2 regions of the Pseudidiomarina tainanensis genome follow, and region 1 is predicted to be linked to the other one. Evidence: predicted binding sites of a transcription regulator. Region 1 holds the regulator's gene; the other holds the start of a gene.

Region 1 (4,425 bases):
GCAGAAAATCGAGCGCTTCGGTAAGCTCATTTTGATCGGCAGGTAAATTGCGCACATCAACACTGACCGCAACTTTGTCATATTGATCAATGACTGCATGCACAAGTGTAGGCATCAGAGTAATCGGTAAATTATCGACACAGTAATAGCCGAGATCTTCAAGAACTCTCAGCGCAATAGTTTTCCCGGAGCCGGATCGGCCTGTGACAATAATTAATTGCATGATGCTTCTACTTAACCCGTGAACAGGTCATATAATTCTTGATCGCTCTGGGCATCACGTAAAGCCCGCGTACAATTCTTATCATTTAATCGTTGTGCCACCGACGCCAGCGTTTGCAAATGTTGCTCATGCTGGTCTTCAGGTACCAATAGCGCGAAAATAATGTCGACCGGCTGATTATCAATGGCATCGAAATCGATAGGTGCTGATAGCGTCATGAGTATTGCTACAGGTTTGTTAGCACTCGCTAACCGACCATGTGGAATTGCAACACCCATACCGATACCGGTGCTGCCCAATCGTTCGCGATTCAGCAGGCTTTCAAAGACATCGAAGCTGGTTGTGCCAGACAGGCGAGGCGCGGCCAGTTGGCCAATGAGCTCAAGTACTTTCTTTTTACTTGAGCCGTCGACTGCACAGCGCGTGCAGTCGGGGCTTAACAAGGTGGATAAATCCATGATTTAGTGACGTTTCATCTTTTCTTTATGTTTAATAACCTGCCGATCGAGTTTGTCGATCAACCCGTCGATGGCGGCATACATATCTTGATGCTCTGAATCTGCGAAAATTTCGCCGCCATTCAAATGCAGCGTAGCTTCCGCTTTTTGCGTCAACTTTTCAACATTTAAAATGACATGGACGTTATTTATGTGGTCAAAATGACGTTCGAGCTTGCTAAATTTGCTATCAACATACTCGCGCAAGGCGTCAGTGATTTCTACGTGATGACCAGTCAGATTAATTTGCATAACATCTTCCTTCTGTTGTCCAAGATTCAGATAAGACGTTTGCGTTGACTCGAGGGCGGAATATTGAGTGCCTCTCGATACTTCGCAATGGTCCGTCTAGCTACTTGGATACCCTGTTCCGCTAGGAGTTCAGTCAATTTACTGTCACTCAGCGGCTTTTTCGGGTTTTCCGCAGCAACTAGCTTTTTCAACAACGCGCGTATCGCCGTTGATGAAGCTTCTCCACCCGTATCAGTGCCAAGCTGACTAGAGAAGAAGTACTTCAATTCAAACACACCACGCGGCGAATGCATATACTTTTGCGTGGTTACTCGTGAAATAGTTGATTCGTGCATATCAACCGCACTGGCAATGTCGGCTAAAACCATCGGTTTCATGGCTTCTTCACCGTATTCAAAGAAGCCTTGTTGGCGCAAAACAATAGCGTTGGCTACCTTGAGCAACGTTTCGTTGCGGCTATCAAGGCTACGAATAAACCATTTGGCTTCTTGTGTTTGCTGGCGTATGTATTGCATGTCATCAGTTTGGCGCGATCCTTGGCATAACTTCGCGTAACTTTCATTTACCTTAAGTTTAGGCACACTTTCTGGATTTAGCTCAACCATCCAGCGATTATTTTTTTTGCGCACTAAAATATCCGGAATCACATAGTCGTCATCACTTTGATTGAACGCCTCGCCCGGTCGCGGTTGTAGTTGTTGAATGAGCTCAATGACTGCGGCTAAGTCGTCTTCATTCAAGCGTAATCGCCGCGCCAACGTTCGGTAATCACGACTGCCCAAAAGAGCTAAATGCTCACGAACTGCCGTAAACGCTTCATTGCGCCACGGTGTATCGGTGGGTAAGTGTAGAAGTTGCAAGGCGAGGCATTCACCGACATCGCGAGCGCCGACGCCGATAGGGTCAAAATGTTGAATACGCTTAAGTACAACAGCCACTTCATCGAGCTCAACTGGCTCGTCTAACTGCTGATTGACGGCGCTAATGATGTCGTCAAGCGAGGCGGTTAAGTAACCACTATCATCAATGGCGTCAATGATGGCGAGGGCAATGACTTCATCAACAGTAGAAAAATGCGAGAGCTGCATTTGCCAGATTAGATGGTCGTGCAAACTTGTGCTTGAGGCGCCTTCAAATACTGAATCCTCGCCATCGAAACTCGATGCTGACTGACCTAAAGAAGCAGAACAAGGACTATCCCATAATTCATCGTCGTCGCTGATTGCGGTTTCGCCCTCCGCTTCGGCTTGCTCAAGTTCAAGTAGGGGATTTTCTTCAAGCGCTTGTTGAACTTCTTGCTGTAGTTCCAGCGTTGAAAGCTGCAACAGTTTAATCGCCTGCTGCAGCTGTGGTGTCATTGACAGCTGCTGAGAGAACTTAAACTGCAGACCTTGTTTCATTAAACCACCTAGAGGGTGAATTGTTCGCCCAAATACACGTCTTTAACCTGTTGGTTATTTAAGATGGTATGGGCGTCACCGGTCGCTATCAACTCACCGTGGCTAACAATATAAGCATTTTCACAAACCGAGAGGGTTTCGCGTACGTTGTGATCAGTAATTAGCACACCAATGCCGCGATTTTTCAGATGCTCAATAATTTTTTTAATATCGAGAACTGAAATGGGGTCGACGCCTGCAAACGGTTCATCGAGCAAAATAAACGCTGGGTCAGCGGCAAGAGCACGAGCAATCTCGACGCGACGACGTTCACCGCCGGACAAGCTCATCCCGAGGCTATTCGCAATGTGGCCAATATGAAACTCTTCGAGCAGACCATCTAAACGTTCTTCACGGCCATTGGCATCGAGGTCTTTGCGCGTCTCTAAGATCGCCATGATATTGTCACGTACGGTCAATTTTCGAAATATTGAGGACTCTTGCGGCAGATACCCAATACCGCGGCGCGCACGCTCATGCATTGGAAGCAACGAAATATCTTCGTCATCAATCATGATGCGCCCTTTATCGTTGTTGACCAAGCCAACAATCATATAGAAAGTAGTCGTTTTACCAGCCCCATTCGGGCCCAGCAAGCCGATAATTTGACCGGATTCTACGGTTAGACTGACGTCTTTTACTACTTGCCGCTTGTTGTACGATTTCGCGAGATGCTCAGCGATTAGTCGGCTCATTCTGGTTGTCGCTCTTTTTCTTTGGCATAAAAATGGTGGTCACACGATCCGCATCATCTTCGCTACGGTTAGCTGAAAGCTGTTGCGTCGCAAAGTTATAGATAATCTCGCTACCTTGTATCACGCTATTTTCTTGCGAGACCTTCACATTGCCAGAGAGTGTCAATAATTGCTGGCTTTGATCGTAACTAATTATTTCCGCTTCAGCCGTGATGGGCGAGCCATCGTCCAACTGCTGCTCATAAACAGCGGGGCTACCTGTGGCGGTGAATACATCCGTTTGATCATCACGACGTGTCACTTCAAGATGATCGGCACGAATCGATAAGCTACCCTGACGAATCACGACATTTTGATCGAACACCGCTACTTTTTTGGCCACATCAAATGACTCACGTTCGGCATTAATCTGAATCGGCTTATCAAAGTCTTCGCGACCTTGCGCAGCGCTCTCATTCACACTTATAGCATTAATTGCTAGTAGCGCTACGACCGGTATAAATCGTTTCAACATGTTTTGTCATTTCCAATGTTTGGGCGCGCAAATCGGCACGCATTCCTTCACCTTTTGCCGTGAAGTCACGACCAATAATTAACACCGGCTGTTCGGTGATAACCAATTCTTCGCGCGTATTAATTGTCAAATAACTGGTTTCAATACGTTCGACAAATTCTTCGGCAGACAGACTCGTCATTTCAATATTACGTTCTAATACCAGTGTTTTATCTGCATAAAACGAACCTTGTTCGGCTTCAACTTGCCACATCGGCCCGTTATTATCGAGCTGCACAATATAAGTTGGCGCCATTAACTCGGTTAGTCCAATGGGGCTGTAGTGCGTCATTTGTTCGGCAGCTATTTTGTGAGCAAGTTCACCTTGTTCGCCGTATACCCGCACAATTAAACCTTTGGCGGTAAAGTCAGGTTTTATTTCTCGATAACCCTGCTGTTCTTCGGTACTCACGCTGTCATCGAACGGTCGCCAAATCAGCACTGCTGCTGCGAGAAAGATAATGCCAATGATAACCAGAATATTCCGATTCACAGGCTCACTCCACCGTGCAATTGTAATTGTCCCTGTGCCAACAAAATTAAATCGCTTAATTCCCGCACGGCACCGTAACCGCCGCGTTGTGCGGTGACATAATCTGCCGATTGTTGCACAAACGGATGCCCATCTTGCACTGACACACCAACGCCACTGCGTTTGAGCATGTCAACATCAGGTACATCATCACCGATACTGGCAACTTCACGTGCATCTAAGTTTAGCTTGGTCAACAACTGCTCAAAGCAGGTTAATTTATCTTCTTGGCCT
Region 2 (4,425 bases), on a different contig from region 1:
CCACTGCTGTGGTCCTTGCACGTCGCTTATTGGTTTATTCCGGTTGGCCTTGCATTGTTTGCTTTGCGTGAGTTGGGTATCACCAGCATCACCAACTCGATCGCCTTGCACGCATTAACAGCCGGCGCTATGGGCAATATGATTTTGGCCATGATTGCACGCGTATCCTTGGGTCATAGTGGTCGCCCACTCCAGCCTAAAGCCATCATGTCGTTGGCATTCCTCTTGGTTATTTCAGCGGCACTTTCCCGTGTGGTACTGACTTGGTTGGTCCCTGATTTAGCGATGTCATGGTTGGTATTTGCGGCGGCAACGTGGATTATTGCCTATACGATTTATGTGGTGGTGTATCTGCCCATTCTTATCACGCCGCGGCCTGATGGGCGCCCGGGTTAATCGGCATCGATTGTATCGGCGGGTGCGGATTCAGGACGTAGCCAGAGCCAAAACGCGATAGTCGCCATAATGCCAATGATGGCAAACTTTAGCGCCAACGGTGCTGGGCTGAAGCTCAGCATAATGGCGCTACCGCCCATCATCACCGAGGCGATCACTTTGGGTTGACGTTTCACTACGCCGTGCTTACGCCAAGCGATTATCTGCGGACCGTATTTGGGGTGAGAAAGCAATTTTTGCTCAAGGACCGGCCAGCCTTTACCACCCGCCCATGCAGCGACTAATAAAAACGGTACCGTTGGCATAATCGGCAACAATAAGCCGATTAACCCAAGCAGTAACGCCAAAATTGCTATCGTGCGCCACAGCAGTATGCGCAAAATGACCTTCATAGAATACCGAATCCGTAATTGCTTAAACCAAATGTGAGCACTATTGCTATTTAAGCCCCAAGCGGCTGGCAAGCTTATGCAAGTTGCTCGGATCAAGGTCTAGTATACGGGCAGCTTGTGTCCATTTATAGTCAGTATGCTCGAGAGCTTGTTGAATGAGTTCTCGTTGCACCGTTTGTACCGCATTTTTCAAGTTTAATGCACCAGCATCTAATGAGCCTGATGTTTTCGGTAATGGCAGCTCATGCGCGCCTACTGCTGGCACCACAGCAGTGGGTAAATCCAGTAATTGCGCATCAATGCTGACAATGTCATCGCGGCGAGCGCCCAAGCTTAACGCTTTAATGGCGGCGCGGCTGATAGTGTGCTCCAGTTCGCGCACATTACCTGGCCAGTCATAGCGTTGCAGTGCTTGCTCGGCGGCTGGTGATAGGCGTAATGCCCGAACACCCAGGCGAGCGCGGTTGAGCTCAAGAAAATGTCCCGCCAGCACGGCGATGTCATCGTGGCGTTCACGCAGTGGTGGAATCGGCAGCGGATAAACCGACAAACGGTGATATAAATCTGCGCGGAAGTCGCCAGACTTGATTTGTTGTTTCAAATCGCGATTCGTCGCTGCCACAATTCGAACATTCACTTTATGTGAACTATCGCTACCCAAGCGCTGAATTTCACCATTTTGTAAAACGCGCAACAACTTGGCTTGAATCGCTAGCGGTAACTCACCGACTTCGTCTAAAAAGATCGTACCACCATCGGCACTATCGAAACGTCCGGCACGTTCCCCGGTCGCACCTGAATAGGCTCCGCGGGTATGCCCAAACAGCTCACTTTCAGCTAAGGTTTCTGGTAACGCCGCGCAGTTTACATAAACCAACGGCTTGTGGTTGCGTGGTGATAAACGATGGAGTTGGCGCGCAAAAAGCTCTTTACCGACACCCGTTTCACCCAGTAACAGTACCGGTAAATCAGAACCAGCAACCACTTCTAATTCTTGTAACACGGTCATCAATGCCGCACTGCGGCCAATAATTTCTTGGCCATCGTTGCTGTTACTGGTAAGTGAGTATTCACTATCGCGGCGATTGTTACGCAAGGCCCGAATATTTTGCTCAATCAGCCCCATACGAATGGCCGCTTCTACCAGTAAGCTGGCGCGTTGCAAGGCTTGCATGGTGTTATTATCGAACGTGCCTGGGGTAAGCGCATCCAGTGTCAGGACGCCCCAACATTTACCTTCAATATACAAGCTAATACCCATGCAATCGTGCACTGCAAGGTGCCCATCTGGGCTGTCTTCAATTAATCCATCATACGGATCAGGCAAGCTACTGTCTGGCTCAAACCGAACCGTTTCACGACTACTTAAAATGCGTTCGAGGCGCGGGTGTTGGGGGACTAAAAATCGCCGACCTAGCGCTTCGCGGGCGAGCCCGATACTTGCAATAGGACGCAACATATCTTGGTCATGTTTGAGTATCACCACAGCGCCACAGTTGAAGTGGGTGCGCAGTGTTTTGACAACTTTTTCGAGCCGAATGACCGCTGGTAAATCGGTCACTAAGTCGGCAATTAACGTTTCCAATAAAGAGACATCATGCATGGTAAAAACAACCCTTTTAGGCCGGAATGACCCGAACTTTATTGGGTTTAATTTACCATTGCGGATAAAAACTCGATATAAATCAAAGTGGGTAGTTTTGGCACCAAAATTGCACCAGTTAAGGGGTAAATACTATGAATGACGCTGCTTGCAGCGGAAAATTTTAGCTAGGAGACGTTATGACTACCCAAACCGTTCACAGTGAAGCTCTTGCCGTTTATCAAGCCATGCCGAAAAAAGCACTCACTGAATTCATGATTGAACACTTTCATGAAAAGCATCGCGCGCAGTTACCTGATCTCATCAACTTAGCGCGTAAAATCGAAGATGTGCACAATGACCACAACGAATGCCCAGCGGGTTTAGCTGAACATTTGCAAGCCATGTACCAAGAGCTTGAAAGTCACATGATGAAAGAAGAGCAAATTTTGTTCCCTATGTTGGCTGGTGGCATTTATCCAAAAGGTCCGATTGCGGTTATGGAAGAAGAGCATGATCAACATGAGCAAATGATTGCGCAGCTTTTAGAACTTACGAATCAGTGCAATGCACCGCGCGGCGCTTGCGGGAGTTGGATTATGTTGTATGAAGGCATTAACGAATTTGTGAGTGACTTACACCAACATATTGCGATTGAAAACAGTGTGCTGTTTAAGCAGGCTGAAGAAGCAACTAAAGGCCACCATGGCAACGGCCACTGTTGTGGCGGTTGCCAATAGGCCGTGCAAGTTACTGAGCCAGCTCGCGCAAGCGGGTTGGCTCAATGACATTGACGAGTTTGTTCTGGACATCAATCACGCCCTCCAACTGCAGTGCAGATAGAATGCGGCTGATGGTTTCGACTGATAATCCCAGATAGTTACCGATGTCAGCGCGAGTCATGGTGAGTCGGAATGAACGGCTTGATAAGCCACGCTCTTTAAAGCGATCAGCAAGGGTCACCAAAAAATGCGCTAAACGTTGCTGTGCAGAACGATTGTTGAGTGTGCCGAGCAATTGCTTGCTGGTGAAAATCTCGCCGCTCATTAAGCGCCACATTTGACGGCGTAAGCCTGGCATTTGTTCCGCGAGATCATCGAGCGAGCTCACGGGAATTTCGCACAGCATGCTGGTTTCAAGCGCTTGGGTATAGCTTCGGTGTTCGCTTCTAGCAAGCGCGTCGAAGCCAATCAAATCGCCCGGTAAATGGAAGTCAATGATTTGCTCAACGCCATTATCATCAATCGTGTATGATTTTAGTGAACCACTCCGAACCGCATATAAAAACTTCAGTGGCGCGCCGGCGTTTACTAACACATCGCGTTTATGTAACGGTTTGTGGCGCTGAATAATGGTATCAAGGCGTGCCATCCCTTCTTGGTCGAGTTGATATGGCAAACATAACGCTGCCATGCTGCAATTTTGACAATGAATGTGTGAAGTCATATTCGCCATAACGTTTTCCTGATGCAGATCAAAATCAATTTTCAATGCATGCAGTATACGCAGTCTGGTTGCGAATTAACCTTGCGCTGAAGGAGTACCCTCGAGATCCCTCTCAAGGGGTAGATCGGGCTAATTTTTAGGGCTGAGATTTTCCTTCACTTCGAGTGCATTGAAGCTGTAATCGGTATCTGGGCGTGTTCCTTTACCCAGTTTGATTTCAACAATGCTCTCGATATCACTCGACTCACGACCACCGATATGAATACCGGCACTGTACGTGTCGCGTGGATAATGCGTGGTAGTGCACGAGATTAAACCGCAGCGCGTGACCATATCGTGTGAACTGGTATAGCCAATACTTGATTCAGGGCTCACACGCTCGCGGTCAATGAGTGTTTCGCGGTGTGTCACCACAAACCAGTCATAGCCATTCTCCAAGGTCACTTCAGCGGCGCGGAGTAAAGCATAGTCCATGGCTTTGGTTTTATCGGAACCGCGAGCTTTAAAACTCACGCGATACTGTGTATCCGAAATTTTAGTTTCTTGGTATCCGTAGCCAGAACCCTCCGCTTTGCGGTAATCAGGCTGTGAACTACAACCAACAAGGAC

Evidence for each region. Region 1 encodes sigma-54, which starts transcription at its own class of promoters, with help from an activator protein. Its sites were predicted from a motif close to GTTGGCACGNNNNTNGNNT; they were not measured.
Region 2: a site for sigma-54 is predicted at 2,488-2,506, ahead of BM292_RS08300 (hemerythrin domain-containing protein). Genes of this name have one in related genera too.

The regions. Positions count from the first base shown of each region.
Region 1 covers NZ_FOYU01000001.1:1,377,549-1,381,973, reverse strand. The annotation lists gene rapZ (RNase adapter RapZ) at 1-223, opposite strand, end outside; gene ptsN (PTS IIA-like nitrogen regulatory protein PtsN) at 235-681, opposite strand; gene hpf (ribosome hibernation promoting factor) at 685-972, opposite strand; gene BM292_RS06680 (RNA polymerase factor sigma-54) at 999-2,372, opposite strand; gene lptB (LPS export ABC transporter ATP-binding protein) at 2,381-3,106, opposite strand; gene lptA (lipopolysaccharide transport periplasmic protein LptA) at 3,087-3,620, opposite strand; gene lptC (LPS export ABC transporter periplasmic protein LptC) at 3,577-4,152, opposite strand; gene kdsC (3-deoxy-manno-octulosonate-8-phosphatase KdsC) at 4,149-4,425, opposite strand, start outside.
Region 2 covers NZ_FOYU01000002.1:305,293-309,717, reverse strand. The annotation lists gene BM292_RS08315 (NnrS family protein) at 1-396, shown strand, start outside; gene BM292_RS08310 (YbaN family protein) at 393-788, opposite strand; gene norR (nitric oxide reductase transcriptional regulator NorR) at 835-2,391, opposite strand; gene BM292_RS08300 (hemerythrin domain-containing protein) at 2,571-3,110, shown strand; gene fnr (fumarate/nitrate reduction transcriptional regulator Fnr) at 3,121-3,825, opposite strand; gene BM292_RS08290 (CC0125/CC1285 family lipoprotein) at 3,946-4,425, opposite strand, start outside.